Regions from separate parts of the Cupriavidus sp. SIMBA_020 genome, predicted to be linked through region 3. Evidence: predicted binding sites of a transcription regulator. Region 3 holds the regulator's gene; each other region holds the start of a gene.
What was found. The regulator HrcA, encoded in region 3, represses chaperone genes, less so after heat shock. The targets are predictions, from matches to a motif close to TTAGCACTCNNNNNNNNNGAGTGCTAA.

Region 1 (6,731 bases), on a different contig from region 3:
CGGCCGGGTGACGAGCATGCAACTGTTCGAGGCCCTCGGCGTGCCGCTCTGCGCCACGCCGCAGGCCGCGCAGGACCAGCTGCGCGCCGTCGCCAATCCGCTGGCCGTGCTGCCGATCGATGTGCTGTCTCCAGCGCTTTCGCGCCTGCTCGACAAGCGCCCGATCATCGGCCTGCGCAATTCCTCGCACACCATCGTCAAGATGCTGCAACCGGTAGGCAGCCACACGCCGGCCGAGGCGCTGCGGCTCTATAGCTACACCCATCCGGAATATCGCGAGACGCTGACTGACTACTTCTCCCACGAGCCCGCCAACGTGCTGCTGGCGCGCGGTACCGAGGGCGAAGTGGTGGCGGATGCCCGCCGCAGCAGCCGCATCGACTGGCTCCACGATGGCCATCAGCGGACGATGGTCGATCCGGCAAGCGGGTCGATTGGCGAGGTGCCCGAGCTGCCGCCCGGCACCGACGTCGGCCAGACCGCCGCCTGGATTCGCAAGGTGCTCGATGGCGACGTGCCGGTGCCGGCGCCGATCGCCACGCAGGTGGCGACCATCCAGGACTGCCTGAAGCAGGCCACGCGCGTGGCCTGGGCCAGTCCGGTCTGACGACGCCTGTGGACGGTCAGGGCCGGCGCGGGGGCAGCGGAATCCGCTCGGTCTCGCCCGGCACGTGCGGGAACTCGTCGTTCTCCCAGCGGCGCGCGGCGTCGTCGATGTCTTCCTTGGTGCTCGCCACGAAATTCCAGTAGATGAAGCGATGGCCGTCGGTCGGATCGCCGCCCAGCAGCATCACGCGTGCGGCGGTGGTCGCGGTCAGCGTGGCCGGCTCGCCCGGCACCAGCACGGCGAGGTGTTCCCCCGCCAGCGCCTCGCCATCGATCGTCACATCGCCTTCCACCGGATAGAGTCCGCGCTGCACATGCTCGGGCGGAATCACCAGCGTCGCGCCGGCTTCCATGTCGATGGCCACGTAGAGCGTGCGGCTATACACCCGCACCGGGGATTCCGCGCCGAAGGCATCGCCGGCAATCACGGTCATCCGCACGCCGGGCAGCTCCAGCTTGGGCAGCGTGGCGCCGGGATGGTGATGGAACGACGGCGCATCCTTCTCATGCGCCTTCGGCAACGCCACCCAGGTCTGGATGCCGTGCAGCAGCGGGCCGGCCTGGCGCGCGGCGTCTGGCGAGCGCTCCGAGTGCGTGATGCCGGTGCCGGCTGTCATCCAGTTCACGTCGCCGGGGCGAATCACCTGCTCGCTGCCCAGGCTGTCACGGTGCATGATCTCGCCCTCGAACAGATACGTCACGGTCGCCAGGCCGATATGTGGATGTGGGCGCACATCCATGCCGCTCCCCGGCGGCATGGACACGGGACCGAGGTGATCGAAGAAGATAAAGGGGCCCACGGTCTGCGTGGCGGCGGCGGGCAGCAGGCGGCGGACCGTGAACTCGCCGATGTCCCGCACATGGGGCTTGAGCAAGTGTTCGATGGCAGACATGACAGGACTCCTGGCAATGGGATAACAGCGAGACAACATGGAGATAACAGCGGAAAGCGGGGCTCCAGTGTAGCGAAATGCGCAATACAGCATCCCGAAATCACGATGAAACCGATTGGGGCAAGTTCCCTCTAATCATGGTACGCGACGCTGGCGGCCCGCCAGCCCTTGCCAGACAAGGCGCGGACGTCGCACCAAGGCCGGTTACGCTATCCCAATAACAATATCCATTGGCCGGAACTATCAACCCTATAGAAGCTCTAACTTAGCACTCGCCGAACCTGAGTGCTAATATGCGTTGCAGTGCGGTGTCTCTTCCGATTCTGGAATCGAGGCACGCCGGCAACCTACCGCCGGAAGCGAAAGGAGCAATAAGCGTGACCGCAGTTCTGTCTGCCGACCAAACCAAGATGACTGGCCGTCTGCCGATGGCCCCCCAGAATGCCGCCGCTGGCAGCCTCGCGCTCGCCTTCCCGGCCGCAGTGGGCAATCTGGATAGCTACATCCAGGCTATCCACCGTATTCCGCTGCTGACCGCCGAGGAAGAGCAGCGCCTCGCGCGCGACCTGCGCGACCATGAATCCGTCGATGCCGCCCGCCGGCTGGTGATGTCCCACCTGCGTCTGGTGGTGTCCATCGCCCGCCAGTACCTGGGCTATGGCCTGCCGCATGCGGACCTGATCCAGGAAGGCAACATCGGCCTGATGAAGGCCGTGAAGCGCTTCGACCCCGATCAGGGCGTGCGTCTGGTGTCGTACGCGATGCACTGGATCAAGGCCGAGATCCATGAATACGTGCTGAAGAACTGGCGCATGGTCAAGGTGGCCACCACCAAGGCCCAGCGCAAGCTGTTCTTCAACCTGCGCAGCCACAAGACCGGCGCGCACACGTTCACGCCCGAGCAGGTGGAAGCCGTGGCGCGCGAGCTGAACGTGAAGCCAGAAGAAGTGATGGAGATGGAGACCCGCCTGTCGGGCGGCGACCTGGCGCTGGAAGGCCAGATCGACGACGGCGAGGAGGAATTCGCCCCCATCGCGTATCTGGCGGACAACCACAACGAGCCGACCCGCGTGCTCGAGGCCAAGCGCCAGGACCGCATGCAGGTGGAAGGGCTGGGCGAGGCGCTGGAGCGTCTGGACGCCCGCAGCCGCCGCATTATCGAGGCGCGCTGGCTGGACGTGAACGACGACGGCTCGGGCGGCGCCACGCTGCATGAGCTGGCCGACGAGTTTGGCGTCTCCGCCGAGCGCATCCGTCAGATCGAGGCGGCCGCGATGAAGAAGATGAAGGGTGCGCTGGCGGCTTTCGCCTGATCCTCCGCTCCCCGCAATGCAAGAGGGCCGGTCATGTTGACCGGCCCTTTTTTCGTCCTGCGCGCAGCTTACGACAGCAGCAGCTTCAGATCATGCGCGATCGGGTCCGGCCCCTGGCCGTGGCGCAGGAACAGGCGCAGCTGGCCGTTGGTATCGAACACATAGCTGCCGGCCGAGTGATCCACGGTGTAGTTGTTGGGCGAGGTGCCCGGCACCTTGGCGTAGAAGACCTTGAAGTCCTTGGTCACCTTCTTCAGCCCCACCTCGTCGGCCGGACGCAGGCCCAGGAAGCGGGCGTCGAAGGCCGGTACATACTGGCCCAGCAACGCGCCGGTGTCGCGCTCCGGGTCCACGGTGACGAACAGCACCTGCACCTTGTCGGCGTCCGGGCCGAGCTTGTCCATCACCGCTTTCAGCTCGGCCATGGTGGTCGGGCAGACGTCCGGGCAGTGCGTGTAGCCAAAGAACATCACCACGGCCTTGCCCTTGAAGTCGGCCAGCGTGCGGGTCTTGCCGCTCGGGTCCAGCAGCGCGAAGTCCTTGCCGAACTCGGTAGCGCCCGAGATATCCACGTTCTTGAACGAGGGCTTGGGCTGCCCGCAAGCGGCCAGCAGGGTCGCGCAGAGCGCCAGCAGGCAGAATCGGCGGAACTGGGCAAGGAGGGACGGTGAGCCGGGAAGAGTCATCAGGGGAGCGCGGTGGTCGGGAGAGAGTGCCCGGAAGTATCGCCGATCACATCGGCGCTGGCCTCCGGGCGCGGCAAGATGCCGCAGGCGGGCCATCAGACCTGCGGCACGAACTTGAAGTAGTGATCCACCAGCAGCGCCGCGAACAGCAGCGAGAGGTACAGGATCGAATAGCGGAAGGTGCGTTGCGCGAGCGCGTCCGAGTAGTTGCGGAACAGCTTCCAGGCGTAGCCGAGGAACACCAGCCCCAGGCCCAGCGCGGCGGCGAGGTAGATATAGCCGCACATGCCGTAGACGAACGGCAGCAGCGTGGCGGCGATCATCACCAGCGTGTAGAGCAATATATGCAGCAACGTGTACTTTTCGCCATGGGTGATCGGCAGCATCGGCAGGCCGGACTTGGCGTAGTCTGCCCGACGGTACAGGGCCAGCGCCCAGAAGTGCGGCGGCGTCCACGTGAAGATGATCAGCACCAGGAACCACGCTTCGGCCGGCACGGTGCCGGCCACGGCGGCCCAGCCCAGCGCGGGCGGCATGGCGCCCGACAGCCCGCCGATGACGATGTTCTGCGGCGTGGCCGGCTTGAGCAGGATCGTGTAGACCACCGCATAGCCGAGGAAGGTGGCGAAGGTCAGCCACATCGTCAGGTCATTGGCGAACACGTGCAGCAGCCACATGCCGGCGCCACCGAGGATGGCCGAGAAGACCAGCGTCTGCGCGCTGGTGATCTCGCCCGTGGCGGAAGGCCGCCACGCGGTGCGGCGCATCATCGCATCGATTTTCTGTTCGACCAGGCAGTTGATGGCGAACGCCGCACCGGCCAGCAGCCAGATACCGGCGGCGCCGCCCAGCAGCACCGGCCACGGCACCATGCCGGGCGTGGCCAGGAACATGCCGATGACGGCACAGAACACGGCCAGTTGCGTGACGCGCGGCTTGGTCAGCGCGGCATATTGGCGAGCCAGGTGCCGAATACGGCTCACGGAGGAATGAGTTTGGGTAGCGGAGACCACGGGAGGCATCTTGTCCTTCATGTGGCGCGCGCGGCTGAGGCGGATTGAGCGGCGGCGCCGGCATAACGTGTCGCGAGGGTCGCGAGGCCGATATTGTAGTGGAGACGGAGTAACAGCATCAGCAACAGGGCCGCGCCGCCGTTGTGCGCCACCGCCGCGCCGAGCGGCCAGTCGAACACGATGTTGGACAAACCGGTGGCCAGTTGCAGCGCCAGCACGGCCAGCAGCCACGTGGCGTGGCGCGTCAGGCCCTCCAGCCGGCGCGCGCGCAGGCCGAACCAGGCCAGGAAGCCGAGCACCACGAAGGCAAAGCCGCGATGCACCCAGTGGATGGCCACCAGCGCCGCGTGCGGGATGTAGTCGCCATCGGCTGTCATGCCGAGCTGGCGCCAGAGCGTGAAGCCGTGGCGGAAGTCCATCTCCGGCACCAGCTGGCCGTTGCAGAGCGGGAAGTCGGTGCAGGCCAGCACCGCGTAGTTCGTGCTGACCCAGCCGCCGAGGAAGATCTGGGTCACCAGCAGCGCCAGCGCCACCCACGCCGCCCAGCGCAGCGAGGCCGCCTGCGGGGTCACCGGGTGCGGCGGGTCATTGCGCGAGCCGAGCACGATCAGCGACGACAGCAGCGCCATCGCCAGCAGCAGGTGGGTCACCACGATGATTGGCTGGAGCTTCATCGTCACGGTCAGCGCGCCGAACAAGCCCTGCACGCAGACCAGCACGAACACCCCCGTGGCGAACCACGGCGACTGCTTCAGCTCGCGTCGCTTGACCCATGCCAGCACCATCAGCGAGATGATCAGCACGCCCACCGCCATGGCGAAATAGCGATGGATCATCTCGATCCACGCCTTGGCCAGCGTGACCGGGCCGCTTGGCAGCGCGGTCTCGGCGGCGCGGATCGGCTCCATGGCCGCGTGCGGGTTCGAATGGCCGTAGCAGCCGGGCCAGTCCGGGCAGCCCAGGCCGGAATCGGTCAGCCGGGTGAAGCTGCCGAACATGATCAGGTCCAGCGTGAGGAAGGCGGTGACCCAGACCAGCTTGCGGTACTTGTCGCGGCTGCCCCGCACCAGCACGTACGAGAGCGGCAGCAGGGCAATCAGGATGCCAATGATGGCGAGTTGGAGCAGCATCGCAAATCAGCCAATTCGGGAAAATTTGAGCAGCTTCTTCAGGTCGCTGCTGATCTGTTTCGGGTCGGGCTCCTTCGGCCAGCGCAGCATCAGGTTGCCGAGCGGATCGACCAGGTACACGGTGTCTTCGGCCCCGGCGCCCGGCTCGGCCGGCAGCCACTGGCGCAGCGCGACGGCGTCCATGCGCAGGAAGCGCACGCCCGCATAGGGTTCGTTGTAGGCGCTGGACAGCCGTTCGTCCACGGCGCCGGTATCGGAAATCAGCCAGACCGGGGTAATGCGCTCGCGGTCCTGGCCCTGCCCCGCGCGGATCTGGCGCATCGTGAACAGCCGTTTGGCGCACGCCTCGTCGCAGGCGGACGGGGCGGTCATCACCATCAGCCATTTGCCGCGGAAGGACGCCAGCGGCACGGCCTCGCCGCGCTCGTTGGTCACGTTCTCCGGCGGCATCGGGCGCAGCGGGTCGACCAGCGTGCCGTAGTTGGTGCTGGCGCCGCTCGGCTTGACCACGTAATAAGTGAAATACGAGAAGATGACCGGCGACGCGCAGACCAGCAGCAGCATCAGCATCTGCAGGCGGCCACGGCGCGTGCGCGCATCGATGCGGGTATCCGGCGTGGCCGTGGGGTCTTGCGATGGCATGGAGTTCGTCTGTACGTTCATCGTTCGGTTATCGGTTCGGCAGGGCGGCGGTATCCCGGCGCGCGCGGCGCCAGCCCAGTACGGCCACCAGCACCACGGTCAGCGCGGCCAAGCCGAACCACTGGGCGGCGTAGCCGTAGTGGCGGTCCGCGCCGAGGTCGGCGGGCGCCCAGTCGCGCGCGAGGCCATCGCCGGTATCGGTGGCCTGCTGCATCACCAACGGCAGCAGCGGCGCCCCGGTTTCCCGGGCGAACGCCGCCAAGTCTACATTCTGGCGGATCTTCTGCCCCGCTTCGGCCGCCGCGTCGTGCCCAAGGCTGTAGACGCGCGGGGCCGTGGCCAGCGCCGTGCCGTCCAGCGTCACATCGCCATCGGGCGTCGGGAACGGAGCGATCCGCGTGCGGTCCTGGGCATCGCGCGGCAGCCAGCCGCGCAGCACCAGCACGCT
Region 2 (6,731 bases), on a different contig from region 3:
TGCCAACCCTGCTGGCGCAGATCTTCGACGGTGCCGCGGCGAGCACCACGGCCACCGCCGTGGCGGTGATCGCGGCGCCGGGCATCATCGGCAACGGCGGGCTGTTCCCGGTAGCCCTGAGCCAGTGCCTGTACAACAACTTCTGGGACAGCGCCACCAACCAGCCCAAGCTCGATCCGGCCACCAACAAGCCCTATGTGTTCCGCATCGGCTCCGCCTACCACTACGGGCCGTGCGAATCGGGCCAGTGGACCACGTTCAAATCCACCGACAACAGCGCCACCGCCACGCGCGACCTGATCCAGACCGGCAACCCGGCGCCGGTGGCCATCGGCGACCAGATCTGGATGCAGGACGGCACCAAGACCTCGAACTACAACTATGTCGGGGTCAACCAGGACTACCTGCTGCCGGTCACCTCGTCGCTCAACCCGGGCTCGCTCGGCCCGGTCACCGCCTTCGCGGCGTTCCATATCACCGCCTCGGTGGGCGGCAGCGGCAAGTACATCGAGGGCTACTTCATCCCCAACTTCAAGGTCACGAACAGCGGCGGCGGCGTCGGGCCGTACTACGGCGGCTACGTCCCCCCGCGCCTGGCCCGCTAGCCAGGACAGGAGCCAGTGGCACGGCCGGGTCTCCCGGGCACGGCCAGCCCCTCGCGCTGCCCCCCATGAGCAGCGCCGAGGCCCCCCTGGCTCCTCTTTTGCAGCCTGGTCTTGACCAGGCTGTCTTTTTTTTGAAGAATCGACCGCACATCCACATGGCGAGTCCGGGAGCCCCCATGAAGTTGCGCATCCTCAGCGACATCCACCTGGAGCACAACCAGACCGACGCCGTCCCCGCGTGCGCGGCGGACCTCGTGATCCTGGCCGGCGACATCGCCAACGGCCGCGACGGCATCGACTGGGCCGCCCGCACCTTCGATGTGCCGGTGGTCTACGTGCCCGGCAACCACGAGTACTACGAGAACGACTTCGACACCGTGGACCGTCTGATGGCCGAGGCGGCCGAGGCAGCGCCCAACGTGGCGCTGCTCAACGGCGCCGTGGCCGAGTACGCCGATGCTGACGGCCGCCCGGTGCGCGTGATCGGTACCACCTGGTGGACCGACTACTGCCTCTTTGGCACCGACCGCATCGACGACGCCATGCAGGCCTGCGCCCGCGTGGTGGTGGACCACCGGCTGATCGAGACCACTGACGCGGCCGGCCAGCACCGCCCCTACACCCCCGCCGACGCCCTGGCCCGCCACCGCGCCGCTACCGCCTGGCTGACGGACACGCTGGCCGAACCCTTCGACGGCAAGACCGTGGTCGTCACCCACCACGGCCCCGACCTCGGCAGCCTGGACCCCCGCTACGCCCACGACATCGTCTCCGCCGGCTTCCTCTCCCGCCGCCCCGACCTCGTGGCCCAAGCCGACCTCTGGATCCACGGCCACACCCACACCAGCTTCGACTACTGGATCGACCAGTCCCGCGTGGTCTGCAACCCGCGCGGGTATATATCGCGACGGACCGGAAACCCGGAGAACCCGGTGTTTGACTGGGGGCGGGTGGTGGAGATCTAGACCACCACGTACTTTCTTTAAATCGATCGCAAAACGCGCCAACAGGTGCCGATTGCGGCACGAAAACTGGACATGCTCACGCCGCGCCCGACATAGTGGCCGCTCTTCTGACAGCGAGGAGCAGTGATGGGCAGACCTTCGTTTCAAGCCGTCTGGAATGCGTTTGTGGCCGTTAGGGTTCCGGTTCGAGCGGTTGGCAAGCTGATTGGCGGAAACGTCCAGATGAATATCGAAATGCCGGACGGCTTCGAGAACGCATGTGCCATCAGGATGAGCTATGTCCTGAACAAGACCGGATTTCCGATTCGCAAGACATCGAAGTTCCGCATGGTGAGCGGTGGTGATCGGCAACAGTACATCTACCGCGTCGACGACATGCTTGCTTATCTTGAGCACAACCTTGGTAGACCTGACAAGACTGTCCATTCGCCTCGACCGGTCGCATTTGCGAACATGCGCGGCATCTTGGTCGTCAAAGGGTATGGATGGATTGGCGCTCACGGGCATGCGACGCTGTGAGATGGGGCGCAATGTGTAGACAAATGCCATTTCGCCAACGACCCTGACAATGGGACGTTCATACCCAAAACCGCCTCCCTATGGAAACTCCCATGAGGAAGATCGGAATCGCGGTCATATGCGCGACATTCGTAACGTCGGCCTATGCAGACGGAAGACCATCCCAGTCGGCTGAAAATACACATCCCTTGCAAAGATTCTCGCAACGTACGCTGCTGAAAAACTGGGCCTTGAGCGCTTGCCTTGCAAGAATTGCGACGAGCCCGGCTGACAGAGCCGGTGCCAGGGCAACGGCAGGCGCCTACTTCGAATTTGGGAAGCAACCGATCGAAAGCTACGACGCCATCCGAACCCTCATCGGCAAGTTCGTCGCCCGTAAATACGGCTCGAAGCCCGAGATCGGCGAGACGCCCACGGAGTTGAACACCATGAAATGCATCGACCTGTTCTACAGCAAGGAACTGGACCAATTGGTGCGCAAACAGCCCCGGGTCAACTAGCGCCTACCTGCGAAGCTACCCCCAAAACAAAAACCCCCGCGAGCTTGCGCCGCGGGGGTTTTTGTCAGACGTTGACGAGACCCGGAGGCCCCGTCTGGTCCGGCGTGATTTACATCATGCCGTCCATGCCGCCCATGCCGCCCATGCCGCCCGGCATGGCCGGAGCCGACTCTTCCTTCGGCGATTCCGCCACGGCGCAGTCCGTGGTCAGCATCAGCGAAGCCACCGAGGCGGCGTTCTGCAGCGCGGTGCGGGTCACCTTGGTCGGGTCCAGCACGCCCATTTCCACCAGGTCGCCGTACTCGCCCGAGGCAGCGTTGTAACCGTAGTTACCCTTGCCTTCGATCACCTTGGCCACCACGACCGAAGCCTCTTCACCAGCGTTCAGCACGATCTGGCGCAGCGGCTCTTCCATGGCGCGCAGCACGATCTTGATACCGGCGTTCTGGTCAGGGTTTTCGCCTTGCAGGGCCGAGATCGCAGCGCGGGCGCGCAGCAGGGCCACACCACCGCCGGGGACGATGCCTTCTTCCACGGCAGCGCGGGTGGCGTGCAGCGCGTCTTCCACGCGTGCCTTCTTTTCCTTCATTTCGACTTCGGTGGCAGCGCCAACCTTGATCACGGCAACACCGCCGGCCAGCTTGGCCACGCGCTCTTGCAGCTTTTCACGGTCGTAGTCCGAGGTGGCTTCCTCGATCTGGGCGCGGATCTGCTTCACACGGCCTTCGATGGCCGAGCCGTCGCCGGCACCGTCGATGATGATGGTGTTTTCCTTGCCGATCTCGATGCGCTTGGCCTGGCCCAGGTCCTGCAGCGTGGCCTTTTCCAGCGTCAGGCCGATTTCCTCGGCGATGACGGTACCGCCGGTCAGGATGGCGATGTCTTCCAGCATGGCCTTGCGGCGGTCGCCGAAGCCCGGGGCCTTCACGGCGGCGGTCTTCAGGATGCCACGGATGTTGTTCACCACCAGCGTTGCCAGGGCTTCGCCCTCGACGTCTTCGGCGATGATCAGCAGCGGACGGCCAGCCTTGGCCACTTGCTCCAGCACCGGCAGCAGGTCACGGATGTTCGACACCTTCTTGTCGAACAGCAGCACGAACGGGCTGTCCAGGGCAACAACCTGCTTTTCCGGGTTGTTGATGAAGTACGGCGACAGGTAGCCGCGGTCGAACTGCATGCCTTCCACGACTTCCAGCTCGTCGGCCAGCGACTTGCCGTCTTCCACGGTGATCACGCCTTCCTTGCCAACCTTGTCCATGGCTTCGGCAATGCGCTCGCCGATCGAGGCGTCGCTGTTGGCCGAGATCGCGCCAACCTGGGCGATTTCCTTGCTGGTGGTGGTGGGCTTGGACAGCTTCTTCAGCTCTTCCACGGCAGCGCCGACAGCCTTGTCGATGCCGCGCTTCAGGTCCATCGGGTTCATGCCGGCGGCCACGAACTTCATGCCTTCGCGGACGATCGACTGGGCCAGCACGGTAGCGGTGGTGGTACCGTCACCGGCGTTGTCGCTGGTCTTGGAAGCCACTTCCTTGACCATCTGCGCGCCCATGTTCTGGAGCTTGTCCTTCAGTTCGATTTCCTTGGCCACGGACACGCCGTCCTTGGTCACGGTCGGGCCGCCGAAGCTGCGCTCCAGCACCACGTTGCGACCCTTCGGGCCCAGGGTCACCTTCACTGCGTTGGCGAGAATGTTCACGCCTTCGACCATCTTGGCACGGGCGGCGTCGCCAAACACTACGTCTTTTGCTGCCATGTTCTGTTTCTCCTGATCTGTACGAGTGACGCGTGGATTACTTGTTGACCACGGCCATGATGTCTTCTTCGCGCATGACCAGCAGTTCCTGGCCATCCACCTTCACGCCCTGGCCGGCATACTTGCCGAACAGCACGCGGTCACCCACCTTGACGTCGAGGGCAATGTTGTTGCCCTTGTCATCCTTCTTGCCGGGGCCGATGGCGAGGACTTCGCCTTGATCGGGCTTCTCGGCAGCATTGTCGGGAATCACGATGCCGGATGCGGTCTTGGTTTCATTGTCCAGACGCTTCACGATCACACGGTCGTGCAGAGGACGCAGGTTCATACGGACTCCTAGGTACAAAAAGTGAGTTTTGATTCACAAATGGCCGTCTGAAGGCGACGGCCAACGAGTTTTCGGGTACCGCGAGGGCTCTGTTAGCACTCACCCCCGGGGAGTGCTAATTATAGGGACGAGGGTTGTCGTTTTCAAGACAAGGGCTGAATACGGGGTTTCCCTAGGCAAGGGTTTACCCTATAGCTTATGATCCGCCGCAACCGTGGAGTCTATATCTTGGCGAATCCCTTTCCGATGCCGATGCCGATGCCGAACGACCCGGACCTCGTGCCGGGCATGCCCTACCGCCACTACAAGGGCGGCGCCTACCGTGTGACCGGCCTGGGCCGCTTCGAGGCCGACCTGGCGCCCGTGGTGGTCTACGAGTCCATGCGCGACCGCTCGATCCTGTGGGTGCGCACGGCGGAAGTCTTCACCGAGCCGGTGCGGACCGACGCGGGCGAGATGCCCCGCTTCGCGCCGGACTGGCCGGCCGCGCTGGCCTGTCTGGACTTCCTGCCGCGCCAGACCGTGCTCCAGGCGCTGGCGCTCTATGAGGCGCCCTATCGCCGCTACCACGACCGCACCCATGTGCTCGAGATGTTCGAGGTGGCGCACGCCCGGGGCCTCGCGCTGAGCCCGGCGCAGGCGCTGGCGGTGCTGTTCCATGACGCGGTGTACGTGCCCGGCTGCGAGCACAACGAAGCCGCTTCGGCGGCGTTGATCGAAACGATGGTGGGGGATGTGGATGCCGACGTGCTCCGCCAGGCCATGCAGATCGTCCTGGACACCCGCACGCACACGCCGACCGCGCCCGACGCGGCCACGGTGCTCGATCTGGACCTGTACCGGCTGGCGGCCCCCGCCGAGGCGTTCGATGCCTACACGGCCGCCGTGTTCGAGGAGAACCGCGCGCTGCTGGCCCGCCGCACCGGGCTGGCGGGCGCGGCGCTGCACGCCGCCTTCATGGCGCGCCGCGTGGAATTCCTCACCACGCTGGCGCAGCGCGAGCGGCTGTTCCTGACGCCCGCGTTTGCCGATGCCGAGCAACCCGCGCGCGACAATATCGCCCGGATCATCGCCCGGATTGCGGCCGCCCTGCCCCAGGCTTAGTCGAGTCCGCTGCTGTCGAGGTAGCTCAGCGCCTCGCGCACCTCGCGGCGCGCCTTGAGCACATAGCCGACCCGGCGGTCACGAATCACGAGGACGAGTACTTCGGCCTGCACCATCTCGCCGAAGTGATGGGCCGCGCGATGGAGGGTGAGCCCGGCAAGCTGGGCGAGCTGGTCGGCCGGCAGGCCGTCATCGCCGGCCTCGAGCAAGGCGCGGCAGATGGCCGCGCGCGCGGGCACGGCGAGCAGCGCAAACGTCAGCGCGCTTTCCTGAGTGGCCATGTCCAACCCCGTGTCGTGATGGTTGCGTTCGTTTGTACCGTGCTGACGCGGCAAACGCAAGTCTGCGGTCCGGGTGTTGCGCTGACCCCTCATCCGGCAGGCCGTGCCGGTCACCACGCGTATCGCACGCCCACACGCACCGCGTACTGGTAGTAATCCTGCTGGCCCCATGCGCCGGACACGCTGGTCCAGCCCGACCACGACTTGTTCAGCGCCAGGTTCATGCCCACCTTGGCTTCGAAGCGGTTGCGCGGGTACATCGAACCCAGTTGCACCTGGTTGAAGGCGATGTGGCTCTCGGTGTCCGAGTACCACCAGTTGAGCGTGACATAGGGTTGCAGCTTGCGACCGTCTTCGCGCACGAACGTGCGGTGCGTTCGCACGCCCAGCCGCGTCAGGATGCCGCTCGCACTGGCGCCACGCACGCGGGTGCCGTTCGGCTCGTCGATGTCGCTCTCGTTGTAGTCGACGTAGATCAACTGCGCCTGCGGTTCGACGACCCAGCCGCCGCGCAGCGGCATGGCATAGCCGACCTCGCCAGACACCGCCAGCCCGTTCGCGCTGTACTTCACCGTGGGCAACTGGTCGCCTTCCACGCGGTTGCTGAACCAGCCGTACTGGAACCATGCGTCGGCATAGGCGCCGTGCTTCTTCTCGTCGTCCTGGTACCAGGTGC
Region 3 (6,731 bases):
AGCCGATGCCGCCCATCGCCGCCAGCGCCAGCACGCGCCGCCACGGCGGCAGGCGGATGCCGCGCGTGCGCATGACCACGGCCATCGCAATGGCGGCGAGCACGAAGCGCACCGCCAGCAGGCCATAGACATCCGCGCCGGCGGCATAGGCGTAGCGCGCGAAGATCGCCATGGCCCCAAAGGCGCTGGCGGACAGCGCAATCATCAGCACGCCGGCGAGCGTGTGGCGGGCCTGGCCGAGGGTGGCGGAAGCGGTCATGGGTGGCGCAAGGAGCAGGAAGCGGGAACCGGGAAGCCCGCATTCTACTTGCGCGCGGCGGGCGGCCGGCAGCGTTCGGGGGCCTCGTTTACAATACCGACCATCATGTTCAATCCCTCAAGAGAAGAAGTCCGCCGGTTCTTCTGCGAAGCGTGGCAGAAGCGGGTGGCGGGCAATGTCCTCACCCCGCTCGAAGTGATGGCCGTCGACTGGATCGACGAGCATCCCGAATACCAGCCGCTGCTGACCGATACCGAAGGCGCGCTGACGCGCGACTACACGCCCGAGGGCGGCCAGACCAATCCGTTCCTGCATCTGGCGATGCACCTGTCGATCTCCGAACAGGTGTCGATCGACCAGCCGCCCGGCATCCGTACGGCGTATGAGGCACTTTCGCGCCGACTCGATTCGCCGCACGAGGCCCAGCACCAGATCATGGAATGCCTCGGTGAAATGCTCTGGAACGCACAGCGCACCGGCATGCCGCCGGATGGCCAGGCCTACGTGGACAACATCCGCCGCCGCGCCGCCGGCTAACCGGCCTTATCCAGCACTTTTCACACCAACAATTCGTCACAAGATGCCCGCGAGCCACGTGTTAGGCTGTCGGGCATTCCAAACTCTGACGTGTCCGCGGACCCTGCTCCGACGTGACGCGCACGCATCCATGTCTCTCTCCGTGCCTCGCCGCGCCGGCTTCGGCAGCGCGGCGCTTATTTCGTTCGCCCTGTTGGGTCCGGTTTCCGCGCACGCCGCCGTATCGCTGCTGCAACCGCCGCGCGTCATCGACGGGACGCGGCCCTTCACGCTCACGCTGCTGGTCAGCGCCGACCAGTCGATGCGACGCTACGCAGTGCCCGAAACGCTCCAGGTGAGCGCCACCGGCGACCTCGCCGCGCCCGTGCGGATCGACATGAAGCGCACCGGCGGCGGCCCGTCCGTGCTGAACCTGCGCCACGGCGACATCCGCACCATCACCTATACCGCCGACTGGCCGGACGGCATGCGCGGCCAGGTGCGGCTCGACGTGGCCGGCATCGACGCCGCGCCGGTGGTCGTCACGCTGAACCGCGCGCCGCTGCCGGGCGAAGTCCCCGCCGCGCCGGCCGTGGCGGCCGTGGCCCCGGGCGCTGCCTCGACGGAGCACAAGGACCTGGCCGCCGCCCCCGGCACCTCCCAGCATGAGGGAGCCACGCCAGCCGCCACGGTACCCGTCACGCCGATCGTCACGGCCGCCAACGGCGGCACGCCGGGGCCCTCGCCGGCCGACCTGCGCGACGGCCAGCGCCTCTCGTTCAACGAGCCGATGTACCTGATGTTCGGCGCGCACAACGGCGCCAACGCCAAGTTCCAGATCAGCTTCAAGTACCGCATTTTCGAGGGCGAGAACCCGAGCTCGAAGCGCGTGCTGGACAACCTGTACTTCGCCTACACGCAGTTCTCGCTATGGGACCTGAACGACGAGTCCCGGCCGTTCCGCGACACCAACTACCGGCCCAGCCTCTATTACTACCTGTCCGATACGGGCGTGAAGAACCGTGTGATCAGCCGGCTCTCGCTGGCCACCGGTTTCGAGCACGAGTCGAACGGGCGCGATGGCGACCAGTCGCGCAGCGTCAACACGCTGTTCCTGAAGCCGACGATATATTTCGGCGACCAGACCGACTGGCACTGGCGCGTGGCGCCCAAGGTCTACGGCTACGTCGGCAAGAGCGACAACGAGGACATTGCACACTATCGCGGCTACATGGACCTGCTGGTGGCCTACGGCCGGCCCGATTCGTGGGAATTTGCCGCCACGCTGCGCAAGGGCACGCGCAAGGGCTATGGCAGCGTGGATGCGCAGCTCACCTACCCGCTCGCGCGGCTACTGCCGGGCACGGCCGGCTATCTGATGGCTGGCTACTTCTACGGCTACGGCGAGAGCCTGCTCGACTACAACCAGAAGACGCCGTGGCAGTTCCGCATCGGCTACGCGCTGTCGCGCTGATCAGCCGGCCAGCGGCTTGCCCTCGGCCTTGAGCCGCGCGTTGCCGACGGCGGCCGCAAACTGGCCGTGGCCGTGCCAGCCCGTGGCGCGGCCCAGCTTCTTGCCCCGCTGGAAGAACATGAACACCGGAATGCCGTGCAGGCCGAAACGCTTGCCCAGCTCGGGGTGTTCGTAGACGTTGGCGTGCAGCCAGCGCAGGTTCAACGCGCGGATCGGGTCCGGGTTGGCGAGCATCGCCTTCTTGGCCATCTCGCAGTTGAAGCAGTCCACGCCCCAGAAGAACACGCAGACCAGGTCGTCACCGGCAGCGGCGATGGCCGCGTCGATGGTACTCCCATCGACCGCCTGCATGGCGAAGGCGTCGAAGGCGCGGTGATCGAGATGAGGGGATTGAGCGTCGTCTGACATCGTGGGGTTCCTGGAAACAACAACGCCCGGGCGTTGCGGCACCGGGCGTTGGGTCATGCTTCGGGGGTCAGGCTTTGCGCGGCTTAGCGCGGCGCCGAGACCGTCACCAGTGCCGGGCGCAGCACGCGCTCGGCAATCATGTAGCCACGCTGGAGCACGTTCACCACGGTGTTGGGTTCCTGCTCGGACGGCACCATCGAGATCGCCTGGTGACGATGCGGGTCGAACTTCTCGCCCACCGGGTTCAGCTCGACAATCTTGCCGCGCTCGAAGGCAGCGGCCAGCTGGCGGGCGGTCAGCTCCACGCCTTCGCGCAGCTTCTTGAGATCGCCGGTGTTGTCGGCCAGCGCAGCCTGGAGGCTGTCCATCACCGGCACGAGGTTGTTGGCGAAGTTCTCGATCGCGAACTTGTGTGCCTTGCTGACCTCTTCCTGCGACCGGCGGCGGATGTTCTCGCCCTCTGCCGTGGCGCGCAGGAACAGCTCGTAGTTTTCCTTGGCCTTGGCCTCCAGGTCGGCCACCTGCTGCGTCAGGCGGGCCACATCATCGCCGGCCGGGGCGTCCGTGCCAGGCTGCTGGGCGCGCAGGGCATCGTCTGCCGCCTGCGGCGCGCTCGAAGCTGGGGATGGCGTCTGGGTCTGATTCTGTTCTTCCATGTCGATCCGTATCAAATCTAAAACTCGGCCCGCCTGGCGCAGGCCGTCGGGTGGGTCGGGATGCCAAACCGGCAAGTCTAGCCGCAGTTGGCGCCGGTCCCCGCTTTTTCAAGTGTGAAGGGGGCGAGACGCCGAAATACGCGGTTACAAAGCCGTGATTCATGCAATCTGGTGTTCATTGCTTTGCTGCAACGCAATGACTAAGATCTATCAATGAAAAATGACAAAAATAACGGGAGCACGCTGGTGGATTATTTTGGTGCATCCTTCGGAAGGTTCGTCATGCACAAGCTTCCTGTCGTAACGGTGTGCCTGCTCGCCGCGCTGTCGGTGATGACACTTTTCATCTGCGCCTCCGGCGCATTCACGCCGCGTGAGACCGAGTATGGCAGTGGCAAGGCGGTGTTCAAGCACTATATCGTTCCGTACTTCCCGTACAACCGCTGAATCCATCCCTAGCTTCTGAAACCGTCGATCCGGCGCCGGTCGCGCTTGGTCGGGCGGCCCTGCAGCTGCGCCGTCGGCTCGGGCTGCATGCGCCGCCGTTCCGCCTCTTCCTGGCGCCGGGCCTGGCTTTCCGGGGTTTCGGCATACAGCGTCTGCGCCACGGGCGCCGACCCGCGCGAGGCGGCCACGCCCTTCACCTCGATCTCCCAACGCTGCTGGTGCGCGTCGATCCTCACGGCGTCGCCGGGCTTCACTTCCCGTGAATTCTTGACCGGCTGGCCGTTGACCTCCACCCGGCCCCGCTCCACGGCCTCCGCCGCCAGCGAGCGCGTCTTGAAGAAGCGCGCGCACCATAGCCATTTGTCGATGCGTTGCCGGGCATCCGCCTCGAAGTCCACGTCCATCGTCTAACTCCTTGATTCCTTACGCCGCAGCGCCCCGGGTCTGCGCCCGCGAGCGCCGCGCTTCCAGCTCGTGCGGATGTGGCTGGCGCAGCGGCCAACCCTGCAGATGCTGCAGCGCGATCTCGGCCAGCCCGGCAATCCAGTAGTCCGCATCATTCAGGCAGGGAATGAACTGGAATTCCTGTCCGCCCGCCACGCGGAATTCGGACTGCCCTTCCATGGCGATTTCCTCGAGCGTCTCGATGCAATCGGCCGGGAAGCCGGGGCAGAACACATCCACGCGATGCGTGCCGACCTTGCCCAGCTCGGTCAGCGTCGGCGCGGTATAGGGCTGGAGCCATTCGGCCTTGCCGAAACGAGACTGAAAAGTCACTTGATACTGGCCCGGCTGCAGGCCCAGCGCCTCGCCCAGCATCCGTCCGGTCTTCAGGCATTCGCAGTGGTAGGGGTCGCCCAGATCCAGCAGCCGGCGCGGCAGGCCATGGAAGGACAGGATCAGCTTGTCGCCCCGGGCGAAGTCCGGCATGCCGTGCTGCGCCCAGAAGCCGCTCACCTGCTGCTGCAGGGCGGAAATATAGGCGGGATGGTCGTGAAAGTGCTTGATTAGTCGCAATTCCGGCTGATTCCGCCAGCCGGCCAGCACGCGGAAGACCTCGTCGAACGCCGTGGCCGTAGTCGTGCCTGAGAACTGCGGATAAAGTGGCAACAACAGCACTTGCTCCGTACCCTGCCGGCGTAGGGCCTCCATGACCGAGGCAATCGACGGATTGCCGTAGCGCATGGCGCAGGCCACGGTCACATCGTGGCCGAGCCGGTGCATGTGCTGCTGGAGCGCGTGGGCCTGCCGCTCGGTGTGCACCAGCAGCGGCGAGCCGGTCATGTGCGCCTCGCGCAGCCAGATCGATTCGTACTTCATGGCCGATGCGCGCGAGCGGAACGGCAGGATCAGCCCGTGCAGGATCGGCAGCCAGGCCAGACGCGGGATCTCGACCACGCGCGGATCGGACAAAAACGCCTTCAGGTATCGCCCCACTGCCTTGGGCGTGGGCGCATCCGGCGTGCCGAGGTTGATAAGCAGGATGGCCGTGCGGGGCGCCTGGCCGTGCTGGTAAGCCGGTTCTGCCGAGAACGTCATAGGGTTTCCGGAAATGGCGGGCGCCACGCGCGCGTTGTCACGTGGCGTGCCCGCGCGCAGCAATCAATTCTGGGAGAGCGCGCTCGAGAGCAGCCGCGCGGTGATGTCGACGATCGGGATCACCCGTTCGTAGGCCATCCGCGTCGGGCCGATCACGCCGAGCGTGCCGACGATCTGTCCATCGACACCATAGGGCGCGGTGATGACGGCCATGTCTTCGAGCGGCACGAGCTGGCTTTCGCCCCCGATGAAGATCTGTACGCCCTGCGCGTGGCTCGAGACATCGAGCAACTGCAGCAGGTTGGTCTTGTGTTCGAAGACATCGAACAGCCGGCGCAGCTTGTCCATGCTGGACGACAGGTCTTCCACCTCGAGCAGCTTGCGCTCGCCGGAGATGAACACCTGGTCGTCGTCCTCGGCCATGGCGCTGCTGCCGGCCTCCACGGCGGCCTGCATCAGCGCTGACATGTCGCGGCGGAGATCCTGCAATTCCACCCGCAAATGGCTGCGCACGGCATCGAAACTCATGCCGGCGTAGTGGGAATTGAAGAAATTGGCCGCCTCGATCAGCTGGGCGGGGGTGTACGGCAGTTCAGTCTGGATGATGCGGTTCTGGACGTCGCCCTCGGGGCTGACGATGATCAGCAGGATGCGCTTCTCCGACAGGCGCATGAACTCCACCTGGCGGAACGACTGGCCCCGGCGCGGCGTCATGATCACGCCGGCAAAGCGCGAGAGGTTAGACAGCGTGTGCGCGGCGGCGGTAATCATCCGCTGCGGCCCCAGCTGCTGCCCGGCCAGCTGGCCCTGGATCTGGCCGGTCAGCGCGGCCAGTTCGGCCGTCATCTCCACCGTGCCGCCCTCCAGCGGGCGCGCCGTAAGCATCGAATCGACGAACAGCCGGTACCCGCGCGGCGTGGGAATCCGGCCGGCCGACGTGTGCGGGCTGGCGATGAACCCCATTTCCTCGAGGTCGGACATCACATTGCGGATGGTCGCCGGCGAGAGATCGAGACCCGAGTACTTGGACAGGGTGCGCGAGCCCACGGGCTGGCCTTCGGCGATGTAGCGCTCGATCAGGGTCTTGAGAAGCGTTTTCGAACGTTCGTCCATAGTGCCCCGATTTTAAACAACTTTCCCCGGTTCGGGCGGGCTTCGCACCGGTGCGTGCCCACCTACTGACAATGGTCACGGCGGTATGGTCTAATCCCGGCATGTCTGCCCCCCAGAACCCAGCCATCGCCCCCGCCGCCGCGCCCCGCGCCGCGTTCCAGACCGTTGCCCTGGTCGGCCGGTACTCGACCGCCGGCATCGAGGGCCCGCTCGAGGAATTGGCCGCCTGCATTTCCCGCAACGGCCAGGACGTGGTCTTCGAGCGCGAGACCGCACAGGCCACCGGCCTCTCCGGCTACCCGGTATTCTCCGCCGACGA

Region 1: the regulator HrcA is predicted to act here: its motif matches at 1,765-1,791, upstream of rpoH (RNA polymerase sigma factor RpoH).
Region 2: the regulator HrcA is predicted to act here: its motif matches at 4,763-4,789, upstream of groES (co-chaperone GroES).

Annotation. Positions count from the first base shown of each region.
Region 1 is NZ_JAWRWU010000007.1:270,214-276,944, reverse strand. It holds gene ybiB (DNA-binding protein YbiB) at 1-607, shown strand, start outside; gene SB751_RS16215 (pirin family protein) at 624-1,499, opposite strand; gene rpoH (RNA polymerase sigma factor RpoH) at 1,910-2,812, shown strand; gene SB751_RS16205 (SCO family protein) at 2,881-3,498, opposite strand; gene cyoE (heme o synthase) at 3,594-4,532, opposite strand; gene SB751_RS16195 (COX15/CtaA family protein) at 4,529-5,641, opposite strand; gene SB751_RS16190 (SCO family protein) at 5,648-6,304, opposite strand; gene SB751_RS16185 (SURF1 family protein) at 6,312-6,731, opposite strand, start outside.
Region 2 is NZ_JAWRWU010000008.1:249,758-256,488, reverse strand. It holds gene SB751_RS17620 (TadG family pilus assembly protein) at 1-605, shown strand, start outside; gene SB751_RS17615 (metallophosphoesterase) at 782-1,570, shown strand; gene SB751_RS17610 (T6SS effector amidase Tae4 family protein) at 1,697-2,089, shown strand; gene SB751_RS17605 (T6SS amidase immunity protein Tai4 family protein) at 2,182-2,589, shown strand; gene groL (chaperonin GroEL) at 2,699-4,342, opposite strand; gene groES (co-chaperone GroES) at 4,380-4,670, opposite strand; gene SB751_RS17590 (DUF1653 domain-containing protein) at 4,917-5,774, shown strand; gene SB751_RS17585 (winged helix-turn-helix domain-containing protein) at 5,771-6,055, opposite strand; gene SB751_RS17580 (autotransporter outer membrane beta-barrel domain-containing protein) at 6,166-6,731, opposite strand, start outside.
Region 3 is NZ_JAWRWU010000001.1:539,338-546,068, forward strand. It holds gene SB751_RS02510 (DMT family transporter) at 1-259, opposite strand, end outside; gene SB751_RS02515 (DUF1841 family protein) at 365-796, shown strand; gene SB751_RS02520 (phospholipase A) at 927-2,249, shown strand; gene SB751_RS02525 (thioredoxin family protein) at 2,250-2,657, opposite strand; gene grpE (nucleotide exchange factor GrpE) at 2,741-3,313, opposite strand; gene SB751_RS02535 (hypothetical protein) at 3,527-3,760, shown strand; gene SB751_RS02540 (RNA-binding S4 domain-containing protein) at 3,769-4,164, opposite strand; gene hemH (ferrochelatase) at 4,184-5,299, opposite strand; gene hrcA (heat-inducible transcriptional repressor HrcA) at 5,363-6,412, opposite strand; gene SB751_RS02555 (NAD kinase) at 6,514-6,731, shown strand, end outside.